2 regions of the Mycoavidus cysteinexigens genome follow, and region 1 is predicted to be linked to the other one. Evidence: predicted binding sites of a transcription regulator. Region 1 holds the regulator's gene; the other holds the start of a gene.
What was found. The regulator HrcA, encoded in region 1, represses chaperone genes, less so after heat shock. The targets are predictions, from matches to a motif close to TTAGCACTCNNNNNNNNNGAGTGCTAA.
Positions count from the first base shown of each region.

Region 2: the regulator HrcA is predicted to act here: its motif matches at 4,840-4,866, upstream of rpoH (RNA polymerase sigma factor RpoH).

Region 1 covers NZ_AP018150.1:134,863-142,634, forward strand. Annotated here, with positions in the region: gene recN (DNA repair protein RecN) at 1-1,150, opposite strand, end outside; gene MCB1EB_RS00555 (NAD kinase) at 1,280-2,203, opposite strand; gene hrcA (heat-inducible transcriptional repressor HrcA) at 2,403-3,434, shown strand; gene MCB1EB_RS00565 (coiled-coil domain-containing protein) at 3,498-4,094, opposite strand; gene hemH (ferrochelatase) at 4,339-5,400, shown strand; gene grpE (nucleotide exchange factor GrpE) at 5,517-6,095, shown strand; gene dnaK (molecular chaperone DnaK) at 6,198-7,772, shown strand, end outside.
Region 2 covers NZ_AP018150.1:2,560,758-2,568,529, reverse strand. Annotated here, with positions in the region: gene clpA (ATP-dependent Clp protease ATP-binding subunit ClpA) at 1-2,029, shown strand, start outside; gene MCB1EB_RS10850 (hypothetical protein) at 2,200-3,333, opposite strand; gene rpoH (RNA polymerase sigma factor RpoH) at 3,893-4,744, opposite strand; gene MCB1EB_RS10840 (Hsp20/alpha crystallin family protein) at 5,099-5,599, opposite strand; gene MCB1EB_RS10835 (hypothetical protein) at 5,993-6,391, shown strand; gene MCB1EB_RS10830 (DUF892 family protein) at 6,611-7,051, shown strand; gene MCB1EB_RS10825 (fumarylacetoacetate hydrolase family protein) at 7,349-7,772, shown strand, end outside.

The DNA of each region.
Region 1 (7,772 bases):
AATCTTGCATGGTTGTGGTGACGGCTGCGCTGAGCGCCTGCGCCGCTGGCGCGCGCGCCTTGGATAACTGTCGCGCTAGTTTCTCATAGTGTGCTTGAGCCGATGCTGCATCTGCCTGCAATCTCTCTAAATCGGTTGCTGCGTCAAATTCTTTTAAGCGGGCGCGCCGCGCCGCATGTTCGGCAGTTAGCGTTTCAGGCGCCACGTGGAATTTGCGGGCGCTGCTATGGAGTGCATTAAGTCGTGTCTCAACCTGGGCGAGTCGAGCAGGGTCAAGTTCGAGTCGTTGTACATAATGATTTAATGTATGCACGGCTTCACTGATTTGGATCTCGGCTGGTTCCAGAGCGGTTAACGCATCAGCCAGCTGCTCATCAATTTGCGTTTGCTTACGGAGTAGATTAATTAAAGCGCTAAGTCGTGGCAGCAGAGCTTGATCGGATTCAGATAATATTTCTAGCGCATGCTGAACGCTGTCAATTAAGCTGGCGGCATGTGTCAAGCGTCGGTGTTCTGTATTAATTGACTCCCATTCGCCCGGCTGTGGAGCCAGTTGGTCCAATTCATCTAACTGCCAGATAAGTTGTTCGCGTTCAAGCTGAGTCTCGCGGTTTGCGTCATGCGCGGTTTGCGTTGCGCGTATGGCATCGTGCCAACGATGCCAGGCTTGAGCTGTTTCCTGCGCGAGTGGCGCAAGACCGGCATGTAGATCAAACAGGGTGCGTTGCGCCTGTGGGCGCATTAACAGTTGGTGCGCATGTTGGCCGTGGAGGTCAACTAGCATTTCGCCGATTTCCCGCAGTTGCGCAAGCGTAGCTGGCGTGCCGTTGATAAAAGCGCGTGACCGGCCACTGCTATCAATGACACGGCGCAGTAACAAATTATCCTGCTCAGCGTCATCCAGTGCATGTTCATTGAGCCAGTAACGCACCTGCTCCGAGACAGTGAATTCAGCTGTAATTTCTGTGCGTGGCTGGCCCGAACGCACCACGCTCGCATCTGCGCGTGCGCCGAGCGCCAAGGCTAGAGCGTCTATGAGAATGGATTTGCCGGCTCCGGTTTCGCCGGAAAATACGGTAAAACCAGGCTCAAACTCAAGTTTAAGTGTGCTGACGATAACAAAATCGCGAATCGATAAATAGCGTAACATCTTAAGCTCAGACTAATAAAAAATTCGCCGCGTGCAATCAAAAAAATCGCAAGCAGTTTGAGAATATCGCAAAATTTAATTCACAGCTAGCCAGCCGCTAGATTGTGCTGTACTAATTTGGCGCGCAGTTCAATAAACATTAGGGTTAGAGCCATATGAAGGTGGTTCACTCCAATGCAGCTTGCTGCGCAAAGTTGCATAATAACTATACGTTGGTGGATGCAAAAAAGGCACAGTATGATTGGAGCGGCGGACTTCGATGGTGTCTTCTAGCTCCAAAGCAGAGAATGATTGCATATCAAAATTCACATTAACATCACGCCCGCTGGTGATCTGAATGGCAATCTCAGAATGATCAGGTAATACAATTGGCCGGTTTGACAGCGCGTGGGGAGCAATAGGCACTAAGACGATCCCCCCTAACTGAGGATGTAAAATCGGCCCGTGCGATGATAATGCATAGGCCGTGGAACCGGTTGGGGTAGCGACAATTAGGCCATCGGAACGCTGCTCATACATGAAACAGCCGTTTACCTGAACCCGTAATTCGACCATGCCGGAAAAGCCGCTACGGTTGACCACCACATCATTAAAAGCGAGCGCATGGTAAATAGGTGCACCAGCCCGCATGATGCGTGCTTCAAGCAGGGCGCGCTCTTCCCGTGCAAAATCACCTGCTAGCATGGTCGGGATCACCTGCTGCATTTCGCTAATTGAAATATCGGTAATAAAACCAAGTCGCCCGTGATTGATGCCAATCAATGGCGTGCCGTAAGGCGCAAGTTGGCGACTCACGCCAAGCATCGTGCCATCACCTCCTAAGACAATCGCAACATCGGCGCGGTGGCCTATCTCAGTAAGCGTCAGAATTGGACTGCGCGTTAAATTATCATCGGCCGCCAAGTTAATCACGCGGGCGGTGTTGGCTTCAAAAACCACCTCAAAACCATCTTGCTGAATGCGCTTAGCCAGGAGCGCTAATAACTCTCCAATACGTGGAGCATCGGTGCGACCGATAAGAGCGATGGTTTTAAAAGGAGTGTTGTTTGGCATAGCGGGCTTATGCTGTGATCGAAAAAGGCGATGCGCCATTTGGAAATAAAGTTGCGCCGCGCCCAGAAAAGGGAACATACCATGTTTGCCTAACTAGGCAATACGGCTTTTTAAGCAGTTGATCTTATTTTGACCAGTCGGCCAAAAAAACGCTGATGAATACACGGTTACTGTGACGATTGCGCTACAATTTGGTGCTATGTTAGACCCACGCGCCAAAACTTTGCTTAAAACCCTGATTGAACGGTACATTGCCGAAGGTCAGCCGGTGGGATCGCGCACGCTCTCTAAATATTCTGGCCTTGAGCTGAGTCCCGCAACAATCCGTAATGTGATGTCTGACTTAGAGGAAAGTGGGCTTATTGTGAGTCCGCACACCTCAGCCGGGCGTATCCCCACGCCACGGGCCTATCGGCTCTTCGTTGATACAATGCTGGTGGCTCAGCCGCCCACAGATGATGCACAGGTTGAAAGTACGGTGCGCACGCAATTGCGGCCTGGCGAGCCGAATAAACTTGTCGCGGCTGCGGCGAGCGTGCTATCCAATTTGTCGCAATTTGCGGGGGTTGTTTTGACGCCGCGGCGCAGTCATATATTTAAGCAGATTGAATTTATGCGCCTTTCGGAAAAACGCATTCTGCTGGTGATTGTGACTCCTGAAGGCGATGTGCAAAATCGTATTATGGCGACACAAAAAGAGTATTCGCCCTCACAGCTAAGCGAAGCGTCAAATTATATTAATGCAAATTATGCAAACTTGAGCTTTAGTGAAGTGCGTAAACGCTTACGTGCAGAACTGGAAGCGCTGCGCGGCGATATGACGCATTTAATGCATGTTATGCAGGAAGCGGTTGTCGCTAGTACGGAGGAGACTTCTGATTTGGGCGAAGCTGTCTTGATCTCTGGAGAGCGGAATTTACTTGAGGTCGCGGATTTGTCGTCTGATATGGACCGCTTGCGCAAGCTGTTTAATGTATTCGATCAAAAAACCAGTTTATTACAGCTTCTTGAAGTCTCTAGTCACGCGCAAGGCGTGCAGATTTTTATCGGCGGCGAATCCAATCTCGTACCGATTGAGCAAATGAGTGTGGTTACCTCATCCTACGAGGTTGATGGCCAGGTTGTAGGCACGCTTGGCGTAATTGGTCCAACGCGGATGGCATATCAGCGTGTCATTCAGATTGTTGATATTACTGCAAAGTTGCTATCGCAAGCCCTGAGTCAGCGTTAATCCAAAGTTAAAACGCATCGTTTTGCTCCGTCTAGAGCCGAAGTGAAATTGAGTCGGTGCGGATTAATTTAAAATTAAAAATTTGTTGAGCCCTACCGCAGCGCTGAGTAGCGTCGCCATAATGACGGCGAGTTTAATCGTTAGCCGCAACTCCAATTTTTCCAGCTTGGAATCTACTTCGGTGCGCAAACCGGATACGTCCTTTTTAAGGCCTTTTATTTCCCCGCGCATATCGGTTATGTCGCCGCGTATCTCTTTTATTTCGCCACGCACATTGGTTATGTCGCTGCGTATCTCTTTTATTTCCCCACGTACATTGGTTATGTCGCTGCGTATCTCTTTTATTTCGCCACGCACATTGGTTATGTCGTTGCGGACCTCTTTTATTTCAATACGCATTTCATTGCGCACGTCGGTGATGTCGTTGCGTATACCTTTTATTTCCCCACGCACATCGGTTATGTCACTGCGTACGTCTTTTATGTCATGCTGTAACTCTTCTTTAACCGCTTGCAAGTCTTGTTTGGTGGGTAACGCCTGTAGATTGACCGCAAATATTTCAGACAAAACTTCTGCCTCAGCTTCGGCTTGAGCAGTTGGCACACCTGCTTCCTGCAAGCGTTTAGCAAATTTTAGCGTGTCAAATAAAGCGATAGCCATAACGATTTCCTTCAATTGCTTAAAATTTAACCTAGGTAGCATAGTGAACCCAATCATTTTTTGATGCTGGCCTTGATATGATAAGGCGCGAACCATTTTTTAGCCTAATTGATTTAAATATAAATTGAATCGTGGGGTTCGTCAATAAAAACATAGCGAGGCGACAAAATTTTTGCGAGTGTCCTACTCGCTTTGACGTATGATTAATAATTCGATGGATTTTTTATGCTAATAACGGGTACTCATGCATTTTGAGCTTGAACCACAGATCCACCCAAGCCATGCATCGCGCGTCGCAGTGCTGTTGATTAACCTTGGCACCCCAGATAGGCCAACGCCGCGGTCAGTTCGGCGCTATCTAGCCGAATTTTTGTCTGATCCGCGGGTGATTGAAATTCCTGCACTCATCTGGCAATTGATTTTGCGCTTGATTATTTTGCCCTTGCGTGGGCGTGCCGCAGCGGCTAAATATAGGTCGATCTGGCTGTCCGAGGGTTCACCCTTACGGGTCTATACTGCACAGCAAGCTCAAGCGTTGCAGCAGCAGCTCAATGCGCAAGGCTATGCCGTCAGTGTGGAGTACGCGATGCGCTACGGGTCGCGCAATATCCATGAGATGCTAACGCAATTAAAACGCAGCGGGGTTGAGCGCGTTTTGTTGCTGCCGATGTATCCGCAATATTGCGCAGCCACTACGGCCTCCGCTTTTGATATGGCGTTTACTGCATTACAACGGATGCGTAACCAGCCTGAATTACGCACGATTCGGCATTATGCGGATTTTATGCCGTATCTTGATGCGCTTGCAGCGCAAGTGCGCGCACATTGGGCCGTACACGGCTTGCCTGACTTTGCCTCAGGCAGCCGGTTACTGTTGAGTTTTCATGGAGTGCCTAAACGCATCATCGATTTAGGTGATCCGTATTATATGCACTGCCAGTTAACCGCGACATTGCTGGCGCAAAGACTGAATTTATCAGACGCTGAATATCGCATCACCTTTCAATCACGCTTTGGCCGGGCTGAATGGTTGCGGCCGGATACAGCGATAGTACTTAAAGAGCTCGGGGCGGCAGGAGTCAAGCGGGTTGATGTGCTTTGTCCCGGTTTTACAGCGGATTGTTTGGAGACGCTCGAAGAAATCGGGATTGAGGGGCGCGCTATTTTTTTGCAGGCAGGAGGAGAGACATATCATTACATTCCATGCTTAAATGCTGCGCCGTGGTTTATCGATGGCCTAGCAGACCTGGTACGTTTGCACTTACAAGGTTGGCCCGTGCAAAATTCATCTGGCGCGATCTCTTGAAATAGAGGGTTAGATCCCCAAATAAAGTTTCTGCGATAAAAAACATGTAACTTCTCTCCTAACGGGAGATCTACATTGTGTAAAATAATTTTTTGGATTGAATAAATAGATTGAATATGGAAGAAAAGCAGCCTGATCAAACAATGCAGCCAGATGCTGCGCTCAATGTCGAAACTGCCCCTCAAGAAAGCTCTCGCCTGACTGAAGAGGCGCTTGCTAAGGCACAGGAAAAAATCGCTGAACTTGAAGGCAGTTACCTACGCGCCAAGGCAGAAACCGAAAATATGCGCCGCCGCGCCCAAGAAGACGTTGAAAAAGCGCATAAATTCGCATTAGAGCGTTTTGCTGGACATCTTTTGCCGGTAATGGATAGTTTTGAAGCCGCGCTAGCCGATTCTTCCGCGGACCTTGTTAAAGTGCGCGAAGGGATTGAACTGATTTTGCGTCAGTTTAATAGCGCGCTGGAAAAAGGGCGGATTGTGACAATTAATCCAGTTGGCGAGAAATTCGACCCGCATTTGCATCAAGCCATTTCAATGGTCAGTGCTGAGCAGGAGCCGAATACGGTGGTTAGCGTTTTGCAAAAAGGCTATCTGATTGCGGAGCGTGTCTTGCGTCCAGCATTAGTCACGGTCTGCGAACCCAAAAACGCCAGCTCTTCCGCGCCGCCTGCGCATAACGCTAACTTGGCGTAAATAAACACCTTGAAAATAAGCGTATCGTACTTATTTTCAGTATAGTTTGAATAAACAGGTAAGCCCTGTGCTTACCACGATTTAAAGGATTAGGAGAATTAAATGGGCAAAGTTATCGGGATTGACCTGGGCACGACGAACTCTTGTGTTGCTGTGATGGAAGGCAATCAAGTTAAAGTGATTGAAAATTCAGAAGGCGCTCGCACGACGCCTTCGATCATCGCTTATATGGAAGATGGCGAAATTTTTGTCGGCGCACCGGCTAAACGGCAGGCCGTGACCAATCCACATAATACGATTTATGCCGTTAAGCGCCTGATTGGGCGGCGTTTTGAAGAAAAAGAAGTGCAAAAAGACATTGCCTTAATGCCATATAAAATCATTAAAGCAGATAATAACGATGCCTGGGTTGACGTGCGTGGCGAAAAACTTGCGCCGCCACAAATTTCGGCTGAAATACTGCGCAAAATGAAAAAAACCGCAGAAGACTATCTCGGCGAACCTGTCACCGAGGCGGTCATCACGGTGCCCGCCTACTTTAATGACAGTCAGCGCCAAGCAACCAAAGACGCAGGCCGTATTGCTGGGCTTGAAGTCAAGCGTATCATCAACGAACCCACCGCGGCAGCGCTCGCTTTTGGGTTAGACAAAAAAGAAAAAGGGGATCGTAAAATCGCTGTTTATGATTTAGGCGGCGGCACCTTCGATGTATCGATCATTGAAATCGCCGATGTTGATGGCGAGATGCAATTTGAAGTTCTGTCGACTAATGGCGATACCTTCTTAGGTGGCGAAGATTTTGATCAACGCATTATCGATTATATTATTGGCGAGTTTAAAAAAGAGCAGGGCGTCGACCTGTCAAAAGATGTGTTGGCGTTGCAACGCTTAAAAGAAGCGGCTGAAAAAGCCAAAATTGAGCTCTCAAGCCTGCAACAAACCGAGATCAACTTACCTTATATCACGGCGGATGCAAGCGGGCCAAAGCATCTGAACATGAAGATTACCCGCGCTAAGCTTGAGGCATTAGTTGAGGATTTGATCACGCGCACGATTGAGCCCTGCCGTACCGCTATCAAAGATGCGGGAGTGAACGTAAGCGAAATTCATGACGTTATTTTGGTTGGCGGCATGTCGCGCATGCCCAAAGTGCAAGAAAAGGTCAAAGAATTTTTCGGTAGAGAACCGCGCCGTGACGTTAATCCAGATGAAGCCGTGGCCGTGGGCGCCGCGATTCAAGGCCAAGTGCTGTCAGGCGATCGTACTGACGTGCTATTGCTTGACGTGACGCCACTCTCGCTTGGGATTGAAACGTTGGGTGGCGTGATGACCAAGATGATTAAAAAGAACACGACGATCCCAACCAAATACTCACAAGTATTTTCAACCGCAGACGACAATCAGCCAGCAGTCACCATCAAAGTGTTCCAGGGCGAGCGCGAAATGGCGGTGGCGAATAAACTGCTGGGTGAATTTAACCTTGAAGGAATTGCGCCAGCGCCGCGTGGCTTGCCGCAAATCGAAGTGACTCTCGATATTGATGCTAACGGGATTTTGCATGTATCGGCGAAAGATAAAGCAACCGGCAAAGAAAATAAAGTCACGATCAAAGCCAATTCGGGTCTATCTGAAGCTGAAATTGAACAAATGGTGAAAGACGCTGAAGCCAATGCCGAA
Region 2 (7,772 bases), 370 kb from region 1:
GATTATGCATGTCCAATCTGCCTCAAATGGCAAAAAAGAAGTGACCGGCGCAAATGTATTGGTTGCGATTTTTGGAGAAAAGGAGTCGCATGCGGTTTATTGCTTGCAGCAACAAGGGATCGCGCGCTTAGATGTGGTCAATTTTATTGCGCACGGAATCGCTAAAACCGGCGAGAGTGAAGCCACAAAATCGGCGGATGCCAGCACAGATCAAGACGGAGCGGCTGGACAAAAAGAAACCCAGCTAGCGCAATTTACGCAGAACTTGAATCAACTCGCCAAAGAAGGGCGCATTGATCCATTGATTGGGCGGGAGCCCGAAGTTGAACGCGTAGTGCAAGTTTTGTGCCGACGTCGGAAAAACAACCCGCTATTAGTAGGGGAGGCCGGCGTAGGTAAAACGGCTATCGCGGAAGGGCTTGCCTGGCGGCTCACGCGTGGCGAAGTGCCTGATATATTGGCGAATGCAGTGGTTTATTCATTAGATATGGGCGCTTTGCTGGCCGGCACTAAATACCGTGGCGATTTTGAGCAACGTTTAAAAATAGTGCTTAAAGAATTAAAAGAGCGCCCTCATGCGATACTTTTTATCGATGAAATTCACACTTTGATTGGCGCAGGCGCTGCCTCAGGCGGGACGCTAGACGCATCAAACTTATTAAAACCAGCGCTTTCGTCAGGACAAATAAAATGCATTGGAGCGACTACTTTTACCGAGTATCGCGGGATTTTTGATAAAGATGCCGCTTTGTCGCGGCGTTTCCAAAAAATTGATGTGTCTGAGCCCACGGTGGCCCAAACCATAGCGATTTTGCGTGGATTGAAGTCGCGCTTTGAAGAGCATCACAATGTTAAATATTCTGGCGCTGCATTATCCGCTGCGGCTGAATTATCGGCCCGTTTTATTACGGATCGGCATTTGCCTGATAAAGCGATTGACGTGATTGATGAAGCGGGCGCAGCGCAACGCGTATTACCTAAATCGAAACAAAAAAAGATCGTAGGTAAAACTGAAATTGAGGAAATTATTGCAAAAATCGCCCGCGTGCCGACCCAAAGCGTTTCACTCGATGATCGCAGCAAATTGCAGACCCTTGAGCGCGACCTCAAAAGCGTGGTCTTTGGACAAGACCTAGCCATTGAAGCTTTGGCCTCCGCGATTAAAATGGCGCGTGCCGGACTGGGTCAAATTGGCAAACCTATCGGCGCGTTTCTATTCTCAGGCCCAACGGGCGTTGGTAAAACCGAGGTCGCCCGTCAACTTGCTTTCACCTTGGGGATTGAGCTGACGCGTTTTGATATGTCTGAGTACATGGAGCGCCATGCGGTCAGCCGTTTAATCGGCGCGCCGCCGGGTTATGTTGGCTTTGATCAAGGTGGCCTCTTAACGGAGGCGATCACGAAAAAGCCGCACTGCGTGTTGCTGCTGGATGAAATCGAAAAAGCGCATCCAGATATTTATAATCTTCTGTTGCAAGTGATGGATCATGGCACATTGACGGATAACAATGGCCGTAAAGCCGATTTCCGTAATGTGATTGTCATCATGACCACCAACGCGGGCGCTGAAGCCCTGCAAAAAGCCAAAATTGGTTTTACTACGCGCAACGAAGCTGGCGATGAAATGGCCGAAATTAAAAAGACCTTCACTCCTGAGTTTCGTAATCGGTTGGACGCAATCATTAACTTCCGCCCACTCAACGAAGAAATTATTCTGCGTGTAGTTGACAAGTTCTTAATCCAATTGGAAGAGCAGCTCCATGAAAAGAAGGTAGAGGTTATTTTTACTGATGAGCTGCGCAAATATCTTGCTAGCAGCGGTTTCGACCCACTCATGGGCGCGCGGCCGATGCAACGTCTGATTCAAAGCACTATCCGGCGCGCCTTGGCAGATGAATTACTATTTGGCAAGCTGTCAAATGGGGGGCGTGTTAAGGTCGATGTGGACCAGCAAAACAACGTGCAACTTATCTTTGATGAAAACGGCGAGTCACACAATACAAACCCTGAAACGGCGGAGATTGACTGATAGCTTAAGCGCGGTTGACCCAGATGCATTGAAAGCCGTCTCATTGAGTACGGGAGTACTCAATGAGACGGGCAAAATTAATACAGCTAATTGCTCTTTGCCCACTAGGCCACTCTCCAGGCCGGAATGGTTAGAAAGAGCCGAGAGACTCATGTTCTGTTGCGTAAGCGTTAATCAACTATCCAATAATAGTCCATCTGATTGAACCTTAAAATATCCTGTTTACGTGCAGCTTTTCTAAACGCATCAATCGTAGCTGGATTAATTTGTTCTCTGTAACTTTTTCTTAAACCAGAATTTAAGATAGATTCTGGACTGCGCTCGATGAAAGAGTTAAAAATCTCCAATACTCTAATTCTTTGCTCTGTACTTTTGTTGAGTAGCTCTGCGGTAAATTCATATAGGAATCTATAGGTGTTATCTTTAAATGCAGATTTTTCTAAATAAAGATCTTCACCTATTTGCGTTAATCGGTCTGATGGACTGAGAAATGAAAAATAGAAGAATTCTTCTATAAAATCCTCTCCGAATGGATCGCTGTCAGTCATAGAATCTATGAAAGAAGCGGGTAGCGTTTTAGTAGAGTTTTCTGCTTTGAGAAGATCTTCTGAAGTGAAACATAGCACTTTGATGCTGGGGAAAGATTGCGTTAAATTATTTAACCACTCTATATGACTTCCTGAAATTTTCTTTGGACCTTCAGAAAAATTATCTAGTAACCACCACTCTCCATTATCTTCTTGACGTAATACTAAAAAATATCCTTTTATATCAATCATTATTCGATTTGCATTGAATAAATTGGCATTTTCAATTGTATTAAATTGATAAGGGAGCGCTAAATTATAAAGAAAATTAACCGTATGGATAGCATTCTGCATATGTTTGGGGTAACCAAAAATTCCTATTTGGCGGATATAATCTTTGTATGGAATAGCATTAATACACGGAAATTGATCCCACTCTGTTCCTAATCTTTCTTGTGTATAGAGTTCGTGGGTTATTTTGCCGCCATCATAATATTTTCGCATGAGCCTAAGTTGTTTTTTTGGAACATATGGATTTTCCTTAATAGCAATTAAATTCATGTAATGCTCGTAATCCTGCGATGAAATAAAATTTCCCCCTAAAGTTGTATTAATCGCATGAATGGCATCATTTTCTTTTATTTTAAGTTCAGAATAGGGTGGTAAAGTTTTATTAAAGTATTGCCGATCTATTTTTCCCTCTTCATTTCCTCCTCCGCCGCAGGCGGAAATAAATATTCCCCAAAAAACTAAGTTGATTATTCTAAATAATTTCATTGGAATGGATGTATTTATTGGAGGAAATTTTATGAGAGCTAAATTAAGTGTTTTAGCCGTTGGGGTGGATTGTAGTGACTTTTTTAACGCGCTATAAATTCATTATATTAGGCCTAGCGGTGCAATCGAACTTCATTGATAAGCTATTCGAAATTCGACAAAAAACGCAGACAAGCCAATCATCGAGCCTCGCAAGCCTTAAAAGTCGGTACAAACCTACTTTACTCGCTTTTTCGTCAAATAATTCCAAAACACCCAAAATAGGGCAAATCAACTTCACAGTTAGTATCTGTTGCTCACGCGGTTTTTCTACCCCAGTAAAACTTCGGATCAGCGTATCTTGTCTCCTATTCGCCGGCGGCTGTCTGTCCATGATGGCACCGTAAGTATGGGGCGACTCTAACTCAGATTTAATGGCTTTGAGTGCTTTCCCTTAGGATGAAAGCCGTCATTTATTTGCCTGTTTAATGGGTTAGATGGAATTGCTATTTGGCGCAGCGTGACCCTATTTAGGGGGCCGAATCAACTTCTAAAAGTCCTCTTTAAGCCGGTGAGGATGTCAAGCTGTATAAGCAGTCAATGCATTGCGCATCTTTTTCATGGCACTGACTTCGATTTGGCGAATGCGCTCGGCCGAGACGCCGAATTCAGCCGCCAGATGATGCAACGTTGCGCCGCCAGAACCCTCCGCATCAACCTGTAACCAGCGCGCTTCAACAATGCGGCGGCTACGGGCATCGAGCGTATTTAGCGCACTTGCTAAGCCATCGCTTTGTAAACGATCAAACTGGCGATTAGCCAGCACCTCAGTTGGCTCATGTTGGATGTCTGTGAGATATGCAATGGGCGCAAAGGATTCTTCATTGTCGTCAATTTGTCCTTCTAGCGCAACATCTCCGCCCGTCATACGGGTTTCCATTTCAGTCACATCTTCACGCTTGACGTTCAACTCTTTAGCTAAAGCATCGACTTCACTCGAAGTCAGTGCTTGCACGCCCCGTTTATGGCGGCGTAAATTGAAGAAAAGTTTGCGCTGAGCCTTGGTGGTGGCGACTTTTACAATCCGCCAGTTACGCAAGATATATTCATGAATTTCGGCCTTAATCCAGTGAATTGCATAGGATACGAGTCGCACATTTTGCTGAGGATCGAAGCGTTTCACGGCTTTCATTAGCCCAATATTGCCTTCCTGAATCAGATCGGCATGGGGCAATCCATAGCCTAGGTAGCCACGGGCGATTGAGACAACCAAGCGTAGATGGGATAAAACCAGCTTGCGAGCTGATTCAAGCGTCCCATGTTCACGATAATTCGTGGCGAGCTGTTGCTCCTCCTCTGCTTGCAGCATTGGAATACGGCTAACAGCTTGGATATAGGCATTAAGATCGCCTAATGGGCCAAGTAACGGCATACCGGGAGTAAGAGCCAGTGCTCCGCCTAGTTCGGATCTCTTTAATTCAGGTTTTGTGATCATTTACGCTCCTTAAGAGAGGTATTTTTATAATATTAGCACTCTTCTGCGTAGAGTGCTAATTTGCTCTAGAGAGGTCTTTCTATGAGGCTCAGTTGGAGCGAAGTTGCAATAAGCGGCACGTAATATTTTATTCGGCAAAAGGCAAGCGCGGCTCCATATCCAGTTGGCTTTAACCATATGGATTGTGACAAAGTGGTAAATCAATGGCATGAGGCCGCGCCGATCGTGCACCTTTAGGCGCTTATCCCCTTCCAGGGCGGCGACCCTTAATCCCTAATTTTTTATCGCGGTTCAGGCTGACTCAATGGCGAGTTCTTTGTAGTGTTCCATGGCGCTCGCTTTTTTGGGCACTTCTATGGTAAGTATGCCATCTTTAAAACTTGCTTTGGCTTTTTCTATATCCACTGACTCTGGCAAGGGTATAGTGCGCTGGTAAGCTCCATAGGCAATTTCCCGTACAGCGTAATTCCGGTCCTTATCCTTGTGGGAAACGGTTTTTTCCCCTTTGATCGTCACGGCATGGCTCTCCGTGGTTACTTTAAGGCTTTCAGGGCCGATTCCTGGCACCTCTACCTCTATTTTAAAAAGGTCCTGACTCTCGGTAATATCGATGGATGGCGTAATCATTAAGCCCTCCATTTCATTGACAAACCCTGACGTGCCTTTAAAATCTGTGTAGAAATCTTCCAGCATTCGGTCAAATGCAGTTTGTACTGCCTGAAAAGGGTTGACTCTGTTTCGCTGAGTGGAAAAAGGTATATATTTTCTCCAGGGAGCAAGCATATTACTCATGGTTAGATCCTCCGAATATTTACGATTGCGACTCATCAGTTTAAAGTCAATTCAATGCTGTGAAATTTGGCGTTTGGTTTAATTATAGGTTCTATTGTTATAAATTCAACACCTCGTAACTCTAATGGCTTGCAATTGAAAGCGCCTCGACCTGCAATCAATTAGATTTTCGACCCGAAATAATTGCAACTGTATGGCGCGAAGCTGTGTCAGTAATTCTGTTGGTTTCAGTGCAATAAACGCAGTGTCCTTTTCTCAGTTTAAAGAAATGCAAAAATTGACGGATAGAATTCAAAATTACTATACTAATTTATATGCTAGTTTTTAATGAGGTGGCTGTGCGTGTTTAATTTGTCGATTGACTAAAATTTTACTTTCTGGAGGAAAAATCCTATGCTTGAAATACTTGAGAAGTATCAGCATTCACTCGCAGGACTAATAGCCGTTGCAGGATGGATCGTGACATATCAGTTTGGCGTTTTCAGAGACCGTAAGAATAAACAACGCGATCTCATTACTGATTATTTATTGGAGGCCTATCGGAAACTAGAGTCGGCTTCCCAGCGAAAAAAATTGACAGACACTCAAGTCGCTGATATTGAATCGGCGCTAAGGGATATTCAAATTTTTGGTTCAAAAGAGCTTATCGATGCAACAGATAAATTCATAGAGGAATTTACCGTAAGTAAAAACATTGATTTAAGCCAGCTTTTATTTTTATTGCGCAAGGATTTACGGGAGGCACTTCATCTGCCCTGGTCTGAGAACAGAATACGTGCTTTTCGATTATAAATGAATTTCCTAATCCAGCTTGCATATAATAATGAAATCTATTTTCTCGTTTTATTAAAAAATATGCTGCCGATAGTATTTATTAAGCTTATGTGGTCATTAGTTTAGCGTGGCGCTATAAATTTTATATATTATTTTTCTAAGATTTTTTAATTGACAGAAATAAATTACTTTTAGGTATCGGTGATTCTCGTCTCACTTTTTTATAAGGAGCATGAAATGGTAACGTTAGTCGGCACACAAGAAGATTTTCTAAAGGCGCTTACCGAGCTTATTGAGCTCGACTACGATGCTGTTGAAGCGTATCAGGCCGCGATTGAGCGTATAAAGGATCCGGTCTATAAAGAAAATTTAGAAGAATTTCAACAGGATCATAAACGCCATATTCAGGTACTTTCTAAGCTTATCGCTCAACATGGAGAGACGCCTCCCAACGGGCCAGATATGAAACAACTTTTGTTAAAAGGGAAAATAATAGCAGCTAGTATATTGGGAGACAAAGCCATTTTAAATGCAATGAAAGATAATGAAATCGATACCAACACCGCCTATGAGCGGCTTACTCATCATAAACATAAATGGACAGAAGTATATGACTCCTTGGAAGATGGCTTAAAAGACGAAAAGCGTCATAAAACCTGGTTAGAATCAGTCACTTAGCATATCGATAATATTTGGAAATTCGTTTACCGGAAATCACGCAGTCAAGTGGATGATTGTTCGAGTTTGCTATCTTTCTTTCTTAGCCTTTTTAGGCAGTGGTATCTATACAGTTTATTCTCGCAAATGTGGGGAAACGGGATTCAGCGAAACGAGAGTAACTTTAACTTTAAACTACCTGCGTGATTTTTGGAAAAGTCTAAATCTATTCAGATAGAGCGGATTATAATGTTGTGAGACATTTAGTATGTTTAGGTCGAGCAAACCAATCAATCCGCATGAGGCTGAAAAAGTATAATGAGTGAAATATTTGCAGCAACACCGCCAATCACTGTGCCGATTGCACATTCAAATGACTCTTTCGCGGTGCGCCGCATTTATTGTATTGGCCGCAATTATCTAGAGCACGCCCGTGAGATGGGGCATGTGTCGCAGAATTCGTCTTTAGTATTTTTCAATAAACCGGCTGACGCTATCTTGTATGTAGCGCCGGACGTGGTCGGGCAATTTCCTTATCCACCGGGTTCAAATAACGTGCATCATGAAGTGGAGCTGGTGGTTGCATTAGGTAAACGTGGCCGCGATATTTCCGTTGAGCGTGCGCTGGATTATGTGTTTGGTTATGCTGTGGGTCTTGATATGACGCGCCGCGATTTGCAAGCAGAAATGAAACGGCAAGGCTATCCATGGGAAAGTGCCAAAGCTTTTGATGCTTCAGCGC